One region of the Actinoplanes ianthinogenes genome, then DNA from elsewhere that is predicted to be linked to it. Evidence: riboswitches for the same ligand, from Rfam matches in the RefSeq annotation. Region 1 holds a riboswitch; each other region holds the start of a gene.

What was found. A riboswitch is a leader RNA that binds a small molecule or an ion and turns the genes downstream of it on or off. The one in region 1 is predicted to bind ZMP and ZTP.
Region 2: linked by a shared signal. The riboswitch ahead of Aiant_RS23340 (glycine hydroxymethyltransferase) and the one ahead of Aiant_RS00350 (5-aminoimidazole-4-carboxamide ribonucleotide transformylase) in region 1 are both predicted to bind ZMP and ZTP.
Region 3: linked by a shared signal. The riboswitch ahead of Aiant_RS14405 (bifunctional 5,10-methylenetetrahydrofolate dehydrogenase/5,10-methenyltetrahydrofolate cyclohydrolase) and the one ahead of Aiant_RS00350 (5-aminoimidazole-4-carboxamide ribonucleotide transformylase) in region 1 are both predicted to bind ZMP and ZTP.

Annotation. Positions count from the first base shown of each region.
Region 1 is NZ_AP023356.1:69,439-72,701, reverse strand. Features, by position in the region: gene Aiant_RS00355 (lysylphosphatidylglycerol synthase transmembrane domain-containing protein) at 1-134, shown strand, start outside; gene Aiant_RS00350 (5-aminoimidazole-4-carboxamide ribonucleotide transformylase) at 57-1,118, opposite strand; ZMP/ZTP riboswitch at 1,148-1,233, opposite strand; gene Aiant_RS00345 (ATP-binding protein) at 1,313-2,170, shown strand; gene Aiant_RS00340 (STAS domain-containing protein) at 2,167-2,523, shown strand; gene Aiant_RS00335 (STAS domain-containing protein) at 2,507-3,232, opposite strand.
Region 2 is NZ_AP023356.1:5,174,629-5,177,891, reverse strand. Features, by position in the region: gene Aiant_RS23345 (hypothetical protein) at 1-694, shown strand, start outside; gene Aiant_RS23340 (glycine hydroxymethyltransferase) at 700-2,124, opposite strand; ZMP/ZTP riboswitch at 2,145-2,235, opposite strand; gene Aiant_RS23335 (oxidoreductase) at 2,222-3,091, opposite strand; gene Aiant_RS23330 (TetR/AcrR family transcriptional regulator) at 3,223-3,263, shown strand, end outside.
Region 3 is NZ_AP023356.1:3,209,383-3,212,645, reverse strand. Features, by position in the region: gene Aiant_RS14410 (class I SAM-dependent RNA methyltransferase) at 1-278, shown strand, start outside; partial or broken gene Aiant_RS45700 (helix-turn-helix domain-containing protein) at 302-471, opposite strand; gene Aiant_RS14405 (bifunctional 5,10-methylenetetrahydrofolate dehydrogenase/5,10-methenyltetrahydrofolate cyclohydrolase) at 1,023-1,895, opposite strand; ZMP/ZTP riboswitch at 1,912-1,994, opposite strand; gene Aiant_RS14400 (cation:dicarboxylate symporter family transporter) at 2,344-3,263, opposite strand, start outside.

The sequences.
Region 1 (3,263 bases):
GGTCGGTGCTCCGCCGCCGCAGCCGATCAGTGCCTATGCCTTCCAGGAGAGGCCGGTCAGTGGCGGAACAGCCGGACCCCGGTCCGGATCAGGGTGATGCCCCGCTTCCGGCACTCGTCGGCGACCTCCGCTGAGCGCAGCGAACCACCCGGCTCGGCGATGTGACGGACACCGTGCCGGGCGGCCACCTCGACGTTGTCGGCGAACGGCAGCGCGCCGTCGGACACGAACGCGACCCCGTCCAGGCTGCCCAGCCACGCGGCCCGCTCGTCGGCGGTCAGCGCCTCGACGGCCTGGAGCTGCTGGGCGATCCGGTCCTGCACCCGGGTGGCGGTGCGGTCGTGCCGGACGGCGGGGTGGCGCCGCAGCCACCAGGTGTCGGCCTTGTCGCCGGCGATGCGGGTGCAGTCGATCCGGGACTGCTGGCCCGCGCCGATCCCCAGGGTCATCCCGTCGCGGACATAGACGACCGAATTCGACTGGGTGTACCGCGCGGTGATCGACCCGAGGAGCAGGTCCTCCGAGCCGGCGAACAGGTCGCGGGTCAGCGGGGCCTCGTCGCGCGGCTGGGTGAGGCGCAGGCCGTACACCTCCCGGACCTCGACCGGTGGCGGCCGGACGCCGGGGTCGGCCTCGACCACCAGGAACCCGCCGTTCTTCTTCGCCGACAGGGTGGCCACGACGCCCTCCTCGAAGCCGGGCGCGACGACGCCGTCCGCGACGACCCGGCGCAGCAGGTCGGCCAGTTCGGCGTCGACCGGCTCGGAGACGGCGAGGAAGTCACCGTAGGAACTCTTCGGATCGGCGTCCCGGGCACGGACGTAGGCGCTGGTCAGCGGCCCGGTGCCGGCCGGATCGAGCTGGTAGGTGGCGGCCGTGACGGCATCCAGCGGGCCGGAGGTCGCGGCGCCGGCGGGGGAGACGTGCTTGACCGAGGCGGCGGCCGGGCGGCCGAGCGCGGTCGCGGCCTCCCGGATGAGCTGCCAGCCGGCGACGGCGTCGAGAACGTTGATGTAGGACGGCTCGCCGTGCACGAACCGGAACGGCTGGTGTGCCGGGTCGACGGTGGTGAGGGTGGCCGGCCGCTGGTGCGGGTTCATGCCGTAGCGAAGCTTCATGTCGCCTCCGATCGCAGGTGAACTGCTGCCGGAGGCGCCCAGGCGGTCGGCGCCACACTGTCCCGATCGGCCGGTCCCCGGTGGTGCTCCACCCTCGCCAGTAGCGGCCGTCCGCAGCATAGCGTGCGATGGCGGCCGCGCTGCCGGGCGTACGAAAAGCGGAATGTCTTTTATGTGTGGTTTTCTGATGATGAATGACCGTGGTGAGGGCCGCGACCGCCGCCGCTCGGCGCCGTTGTATCGATGTGGAGCCTCCCTACCTCTTCGACCATTACGACCCGTCCCGGGGCGCCGGAGTCGACGTCGGGCTCGACGTGGACAGTTCGGTGCTCACCCTCGCCGTGCACGGCACCTGGGGGAACCGCCTCTGTCACGACACGCACACGGCGGTCCGCAAGTGCCTGAGCGAGCACCCCGCCACCCTGCTGATCGACCTCCAGGCGCTGGCCGACCCGCGGGCCGCGAGCGTGCCGACCTGGATGACGGCCCGGCGGCTGGGCGTGCCGATGCGGCCGCCGGTCGAGGTCATGGTGTGCGTGCCGGAGGACAGCCCGCTCGCGGGGCGGCTGCACCGGCTCGGCGCGCAGCGATATCTGCCGATGTATCACACCATGTCGCGGGCGCGAGCCGCGGCGGCCGAGCAGATGCCGCTGACCAGCCGGCTCGAGATGCAACTGGCCCCGGAGGACGGCGCCGCGGCGGCGGCCCGGGCGGTGGTCACCAACGCGTGTGCCGCCTGGCGGCTGTCCGAACTCCAGGACCGGGCCCGGCTGGTCACCTCGGAACTCGTACTCAACGCCGTCGAACACGCCGCCACCCCGATCACCATGGTGCTCTCCCGGCGCGGCGACGGCCTGCACCTCGCGGTCGGTGACGGCTCCCCGCGCCTGCCCCAATTGCTCGACGGCTTCCCGGCGCTCCCGGACGGCGCCCCGCCACGGCGTGGGTCCGGGCTGCACGTGGTGCACGCGGCCGCCACCCTCTGGGGCGCCATGCCCACCCGCGAGGGCAAGGTGGTCTGGGCGACGGTCCGGCCCTGGACGCGCCGATGAACACCTTCGTGAGCGGCGGCCCGGCCGACAGCGAGCCGGTGACTCCGGTGACCGCGCTGACCGCCGGTGGCGGCGAGCTGATCATCCGGCTCGCCGGCGAACTCGACGGCACCACCGCGCCCGCACTCGGCGCCCAGCTGGACAGCATGGTCAGCGTCGAACCGGTCCGCAGGGTCGTGGTCGACCTGAGCGACGTGGACTTCTGCGACGCCGCCACTGTCCGGGTCTTCGTGCTGCTGGCCACGGCGCTGACCGGTCGCGGCGGCGCCCTGCGCATTCACGGTGCCCGTCCGCACATCGCCTGGCTGCTGCGCCGGCTCGGGGCCGGCGGCCTGCTCAGCGACCCGTGGTGAGCAGCGCCCAGACGATCTTCCCGGAGGTCAGCGGCAGGGCGCCCCAGTGAGTGCTGGACGCCTCGACCACCCGCAGGCCCCACCCGGGCTGGGGGTGGTCGACGGCCGGCTTCGGCATCCGCAGGGGCATCTGCGAGCTGCGGTCCTGAACGGCGATCCGCAGATAGCGGCCGGTGCACACGGCGGTGACCGAGAAGTCGGTGGCGGCGTGCAGGATCGCGTTGGAGGCCAGTTCGGAGACGATCAGGCGGGCCCGGTCCCGCAGCCGCGGCAGCCCCCACATCAGGCAGGCGTCACCGACGACGCCCCGGGCCGCGGCGGCGCTGCCCGGGACTGGCGCCAGGTGCTCGCAGATCCAGCGGGGGACGTACGCGCGCATCGCGGCCAGCGCCAGCGCCCGATCGTCGTACAGGGCCACGAAGCTGCGGTAGGTGGCGAGGTCCTTGCGGACGTCCGGCCGCGCCGCGTACAGCAGCAGCGGCACACCCCAGTCCGACTCGGCCTTGAACGTCGCGGTGGCGAAGACGCTGAAGCTGGCCGGTTCCACCCGTTCCAGCGCGGACAGGTCCACCAGGACCGCCGTCGGGCACTCGGCGGCCGCCTTGCCCAGGGCGGTACGCACCTCCGGCGCCGTGGTCCTGTCCAGTTCCCCCTCGAACCGGACCGTGACCACGCCGGTCTCCAGGCACCGCTCCACCGTTGTCTGCATCGCCTCAGAAAACTTTCCGTGGTTGTCGGGC
Region 2 (3,263 bases), 4.8 Mb from region 1:
CCCGGACGACCACCCGGACGCCGATGCCCTCGACACCGCGACCGACCAGCCCTACCTCGACTCCGACGCACTGGTCGACGCGGTCGCCGAGCACCTCGACCTGGCGCCGGCCGATCCGTTCGCACCCGACCCGCTCGGCGTCTGGGGCCCGGTGCCCCACCGCCTGCGCGCCGGCCACTGGGCGGTCAGCCTGGCGACCGTGCAGCACGACAGCGGCCTGGACATCCTGTCCATGGTGGACTTCACCTGGGGCGCGGACCTGACCGGACGGCTCACCGCCCTGATCCCACCGCCGGCATCGGTCACCCCGGCCGACGCGAGCGCGGTCGCTCAGCCGCTGCCGTCCGACTACCGCTGGCTGCTGGACACCTACGGTTTCGCCACCCTCGGCGATCTCACCCTGGTCCCCCCGGACCAGCTGCGGAAGCCGGACGCGGCCGGCCCCGCCCTGCGCCACCGGTTGCCGGACAGCGTCATGGCCACCACCGCCGACGGTGGCGAACTCTGCTGGCTCATGGAGCCCGACCCGTCCCGGGAGGACCCGGACAACCCCGACCACTGGTCGCTGGAGCTGCGCCGGCCCGGACACACCGAGCGGATCCACAGCACCCTGCTGCACTTCCTGGTCACCCGGATCCTGGAAACGCGGAAACCCGCCACGGCCGGGGAGGCCGTGACGGGTTTCGACGGGTGACGCGATCAGCCGAGGCTGACCGAGGGGTAGAGCGGGAACGGCGCCAGCAGGTCGGACGCCTGCTTCGCGATGCCCTCGGAGAGCGCCGGGTCCAGCGTGAACTTCGCCTTCGAGGTGGCGTCCGGCGTGGTGCCGGCCAGCACGGTGTGGATCAGCTCGGCGATCTGGTCCATCTCGGCGACGCCCAGACCGCGGCTGGTCAGCGCCGGGGTGCCGACCCGGATGCCGGAGGTGTACCAGGCGCCGTTCGGGTCGGACGGGATGGCGTTGCGGTTGGTGACGATGCCGCTGTCCAGCAGGGCCTGCTCCGCCTGCCGGCCGGTCAGCCCGAACGGGTGCACGTCGATCAGCACCAGGTGGTTGTCGGTGCCGCCGGAGACCAGCTGCACGCCACGCTTGAGCAGGCCCTCGGCGAGCGCCTGGCTGTTCGTGACGATCTGCTGGGCGTAACTCGCGAACTCCGGCCGGCGCGCCTCGGCGAACGCGATCGCCTTGGCGGCCATCACGTGCGGCAGCGGGCCGCCGAGCACCATCGGGCAGCCGCGGTCGACCTGCGACGACAGCTCCGGCTGGCAGAACACGGCGCCACCGCGCGGGCCGCGCAGGCTCTTGTGCGTGGTGGTGGTGACGATGTGCGCGTGCTCGATCGGGTTGTAGTCCCCGGTGAACACGCCACCGGCGACCAGACCGGCGAAGTGCGCCATGTCGACCATGAAGGTCGCGCCCACGGCGTCGGCGATCTCCCGCATCTTGGCGAAGTTCACCTTCCGCGGATACGCCGAGTACCCACCGACGATCACCGCCGGCTTGAACTCCTTCGCGGTCTCCAGCAGCGCGGCGTAGTCGATCTGGCCGGTCGCCGGGTCCACCCCGTACGAGCGCTGGTCGAACATCTTGCCGGAGATGTTCGGCCGGAACCCGTGGGTGAGGTGACCACCGGCGTCCAGCGACATGCCCAGCAGCCGCTGGTTGCCGAAGGCCTGGCGCAGCTCGGCCCACTCGGCGTCGGTCAGGTCGTTGATCTGCCGCTTCTCGAACTTCTTGAGATACGGCACCTCGACCCGGTCGGCCAGGATGGCCCAGTAGGCGACCAGGTTCGCGTCGATGCCGGAGTGCGGCTGAACGTACGCGTACGGCGCGCCGAACAACGCCTTGGCATGCTCCACGGCAACCGACTCGACGGTGTCCACGTTCTGGCAGCCGGCGTAGAACCGCCGCCCGATGGTGCCCTCGGCGTACTTGTCAGACAGCCAGTTGCCCATGGCGAGCAGGACGGCCGGGGAAGCGTAGTTCTCGCTCGCGATCAGCTTCAGCGACTCGCGCTGATCGGTCAGCTCCTTGGCGATCGCGTCCGCGATACGCGGCTCGACAGACCGGACCACCTCAAGGGCAGAACGGAAAGCGATCGACTCGGCATTCAACTCAGACATGGGACCTCCCTATCACGTAGGTAAGAGGCCCAGGCGCACGGCAAGTCGTCGTCTCGACGAGGCCGCTCCCCGATGGTCAACCATCCGAACGCGCCAGTCACGGCCCGTCCGCCAGCATACCGGCGCCCACCGGGTAGGTCACACCGGTTAGCCGCTCCGACTCGATCCAGAGCCGCCGACTCGAAATTGGCTCGTACGCCTCCTCGGCCGCGGCCACCCGCGTCGCCCGCCCGGTGAACTCGCCCCACCCGTCCGGCCCGAAATACTCCCCACCCCGGACCCCCGGGTCGGTCGCGGCCCGCAACACCGGTTGCGCCCCGTCCCCTTCACTCTGGATCAACCACGAGAACAACCATTTCGTACGCCGGGAGGCCACGAACCGGAACAACCAGGGGCTGGTCCGCATCAGCCCGGTCCGAGCCGCCCCCGGATGCGCGGCCACACTCACCACCCCGGGATACCGCCGCTGCAACTCGAAGGCGAACAGCAGATTCGCCAGCTTCGACTGCCGATAGGCCCGCATCCGCCGGTAATCCCGCTCCGATTGCAGATCGTCGAACCCGATCACCCCGCCCCTGTGCCCATTGCTGCTCACGGTCACCACCCGGGCCCCCGCCGTCCCCAGCACCAGATCCAGCAACAACCCGGTCAGCGCGAAATGCCCCAGATGATTGACCCCCAACTGCAATTCAAACCCGTCTTCGGTACGCCCATACGGCGGAATCATCACGCCCGCGTTGTTGATCAGCAGGTCCAGCCGCTCGAACCGGCTCCGGAACTCGCCGGCCGCCCGCCGCACCGATCTCAGCGACCCGAGATCGAGGTGCAGGGCCTCAGCCCGCCCACCCAGCTCACCGGCGACCGCGTCGGCACGCTCCCGGTCCCGCCCCGCGATCACCACCGTGGCCCCATGCGCGGCCAGCTCCCGAGCCGTCTCCCGCCCGATCCCGGAATTCCCCCCGGTCACGAGCGCGACCCGTCCCCCAAGGTCAGGGATGTCAGTGGAACTCCACATGCCACACCTCCTAGAATCGGGACGCACGTCCCGCTTATTCGACGATACGGGACGGCCATCCCGTTTGTCGATGGAGGTTGTCCATGCGAGCCGACGCCGAGCGCAACCGCGCCAAGGTCATCGA
Region 3 (3,263 bases), 3.1 Mb from region 1:
CGAAGGTCGAGACGGCGCTGAGCCGCCGCCGGATCACCGGGCCGGTGGACCTGGTGGTGCTGGACCCGCCCCGCGCCGGCGCCGGCGCCAGGGTGGTCCGGGACATCGTGGCGGCCGGCCCGCGCGCGGTCGCCTACGTGGCCTGCGATCCGGCGGCCCTGGCCCGGGACGTGAAGACGTTCCGCTCGCTGGGGTGGGAGCTGGCCGAGCTGCGAGCCTTCGACTGCTTCCCGATGACCCAGCACGTGGAGTGCGTAGCCCTGCTCCTGCCCGCCTGACCACCCACGCCCCGCTCCCTAGTCGCCCGGACCTGCGGCCCCACCGGATCAAGGATCGACGGCTTCACCGGCCGCGAATACGACGGCGGCCTCATCCGTGGCCAACGCCCGCCGCACCGTGTTCCGCCCGACCCCGAGCCTGCGGACGATCGCCTTGATCGGCATCCCCTCAGCCCGATGCAAACCGGCGCATCTTCGCCCAGCTCCTCCGCGCTCAACACCCTCCCGATCTTGGAAGGGGTCCAGATCCACCCGCCGCCTGGGGGGATCGGTTTAGCGCGTCGCCCGAAATGGGTGCTGGCCAGGACGGTGTTCCTTTCCGGCGGGCCGTAGTGCGCCCTAGTTGCCCCGGTTGGTGCGCGGAGCAGTCATTCCGGGGCAGGATCAGGGGCTGCCGAGGTGCCGGACCGATCGAGCTGGTGCTCACGGCCCTATCCCGAGCCCCGTTAGGGCCACCATGGCCAGCTGGGGTTGTTCGGCTGGTGCTTATGGCCCTATCCCGAGCCTGGATAGGGCCACCACGGCCAGCTGGGGGTGTTCGGCTGGTGCTCGGGGCAGGGGCATGAGCATCAGCTTGGGTGGGGCGGTTGCCTGGGTACGGGAGCGGCGGGCGTACGAATGGGTTGGACGGGCCGTAGCCGAGCGGGCACGGGCGGGCTCCGGGCGTACCGGAAATGGGGCTCGGGGATGGGCGGCCCGGCGCCGGCAGGATGGTTTTCCTGCCGGTGGCGCCGGGCGTGGCCGTTACGGGTTGGCGCGCTCGGCGGCGGCGACGGCGTTGCGGAAGAGCATGGCCACCGTGGTGGGGCCGACGCCGCCGACGCGCGGGGTGATGGCGCCGGCGACCTCGGCGCAGGACTCGTCGACGTCTGGGAGGAGGCGGCGGCCCTCGTAGCGGACGCCGGCGCCGATGACGGTGGCGCCGGGCTTGACGTGTTCCGGCTGGATGATGTGCGGGACGCCGACGGCGGCGATCAGGATCTCGGCGCGCTTGGTGTAGCGCGGCCAGTCCTTGACGCCGGTGTGCACCACGGTGACGGCGGCGTTCGCGGTCGGGCGCTTCTGCGCGAGCAGCATCGCGAGCGGGCGGCCCAGGGTGGCGCCGCGACCGAGAATGACCACCTCGCGGCCGGCCACCTCGATGCCGTGGTGGGCCAGCAGCGCCTCGATGCCGGCCGGGGTGCAGGGCAGCGGGCCGGGCAGGCCGACCGCGAGCCGGCCCATGTTGAGCGGGTGCATCCCGTCGACGTCCTTGTCCGGGTCGAGGGTCTGCAGGGCGGCGTCGTAGTCCAGGTGGGCCGGGATCGGGTACTGGATCAGGACGCCGTGCACCGACTTGTCGTCGTTGAACTCGGCGATCACCTTGAGCAGGTCGGCCTGGCCGACGTCGCCGGACAGGTGCCGGTGCGGGGACTCGAAGCCGAGCTCGGCGGCCTGCTTCTGCTTGATCCGGATGTAGCCGGCGCTGGCGTCGTCGTCGCCGACCAGGATGGTGGCCAGGCTCGGCTGGATGCCGCGCTCCTTGAGCTTGCCGACCCGGTCGCGGACGTCGGCCAGGACGGCCTCGGCGACGGGCGCTCCGGGCAGGAGGCGGGCGCCGGTGGTTTCGGTGGTCATGCTGTCTGCTCCTCGGCCGGGGAGCCCAGGCGGACGACTCCCGTGACGAGCTCCCCGATGGTTTCGACCATCCTCGTGCCGCCAGTCGCTGCTTGCCCTCCAGAATGCCTGACGGATGAGGCGTGCCCGTCGGCGGGGGCGGTTTCGGACGAAGAGCCGGATCAAGTTCAAGATCTTCATTGACGCGCGTCCGCCGGGGTGCGGACCGCATGCTCCCGCGCGGGCCGAGGGCGGCGATCTGGCCGCTGGCGCGTCCAGGGCGATCGCCGCCCTCTTCACTGTCCGCGGGTGGTTCCGGAGATCAAGACCCGATGAGGCGCATCGCATCGTGGTCTCGGTTGTCCACAGCCGCGGGTTTTCCACAGCCGGGGGAGCGGGGTGCGCGGATTTTCGGCAGTCTGGTTCGTGGGTGGTCTGCCCCCGGATGGGGCGGGGAATGCCTCGGGGCTCATGCGGAATCCGGGCGGGGTGCCGGGTGGGCTTCGGCGGGTTCGGGGGAGTGGGCGTCGTGGGGGTCGTCGTCGAAGCTGGACTCGTCGAACGGTGCCGCGCCGGAGAGGACCAGGCCGGCCTGTTCGCGGTCGATCTCGTGGGTCCACGTGCCGATCAGGACCGTGGCGACGGCGTTGCCGGCAAAGTTGGTCAGGGCGCGGGCCTCGGACATCAGGCGGTCGATGCCGACGATCATGCCGACGCCGGGCACCAGGTCGGGGCGGTGGCTCTGCAGCCCGCCGGCCAGCGTGGCCAGCCCGGCGCCGGTGACCCCGGCCGCGCCCTTGGACGCGATGATCATGAAGAGCAGCAGGCCGATCTGCTGGCCGACGGAGAGCGGCTGGTCCATGGCGTCCGCGATGAACAGCGACGCCATGGTCAGGTAGATCGCCGTGCCGTCGAGGTTGAACGAGTAACCGGTGGGCACCACGATGCCGACGACCGGTTTTCTCACGCCCAGGTGACCCATCTTGGCGATCAGCCGGGGGAGGGCCGACTCGGACGACGAGGTGGAGAGGATCAGCAGGAACTCCCGGGCCAGATACCGGAAGAGCCGGAAGATCGACATCCCGGCGGCCAGCCGGAGCAGCAGGCCGAGCACCACGAAGATGAAGAGCACGCAGGTGGTGTAGAAGCCGAGCATGATGCCGGCCAGGCTCTTCAGCGCGTCGAATCCGGTGGCGCCGACCAGCGCCGCCATCGCACCGAACGCGCCGATCGGGGCCAGCCACATGATCATCATGAGGATCTTGAAGACGATCCGCTGGAGCAGGCCGATCGCCCGGATCACCGGTTCGCCCCGATCGCCCAGCGACTGGACGGCGAACCCGACCAGCAGCGCCACCAGCAGGGTCTGCAACACCTGGGTGCTGGTCA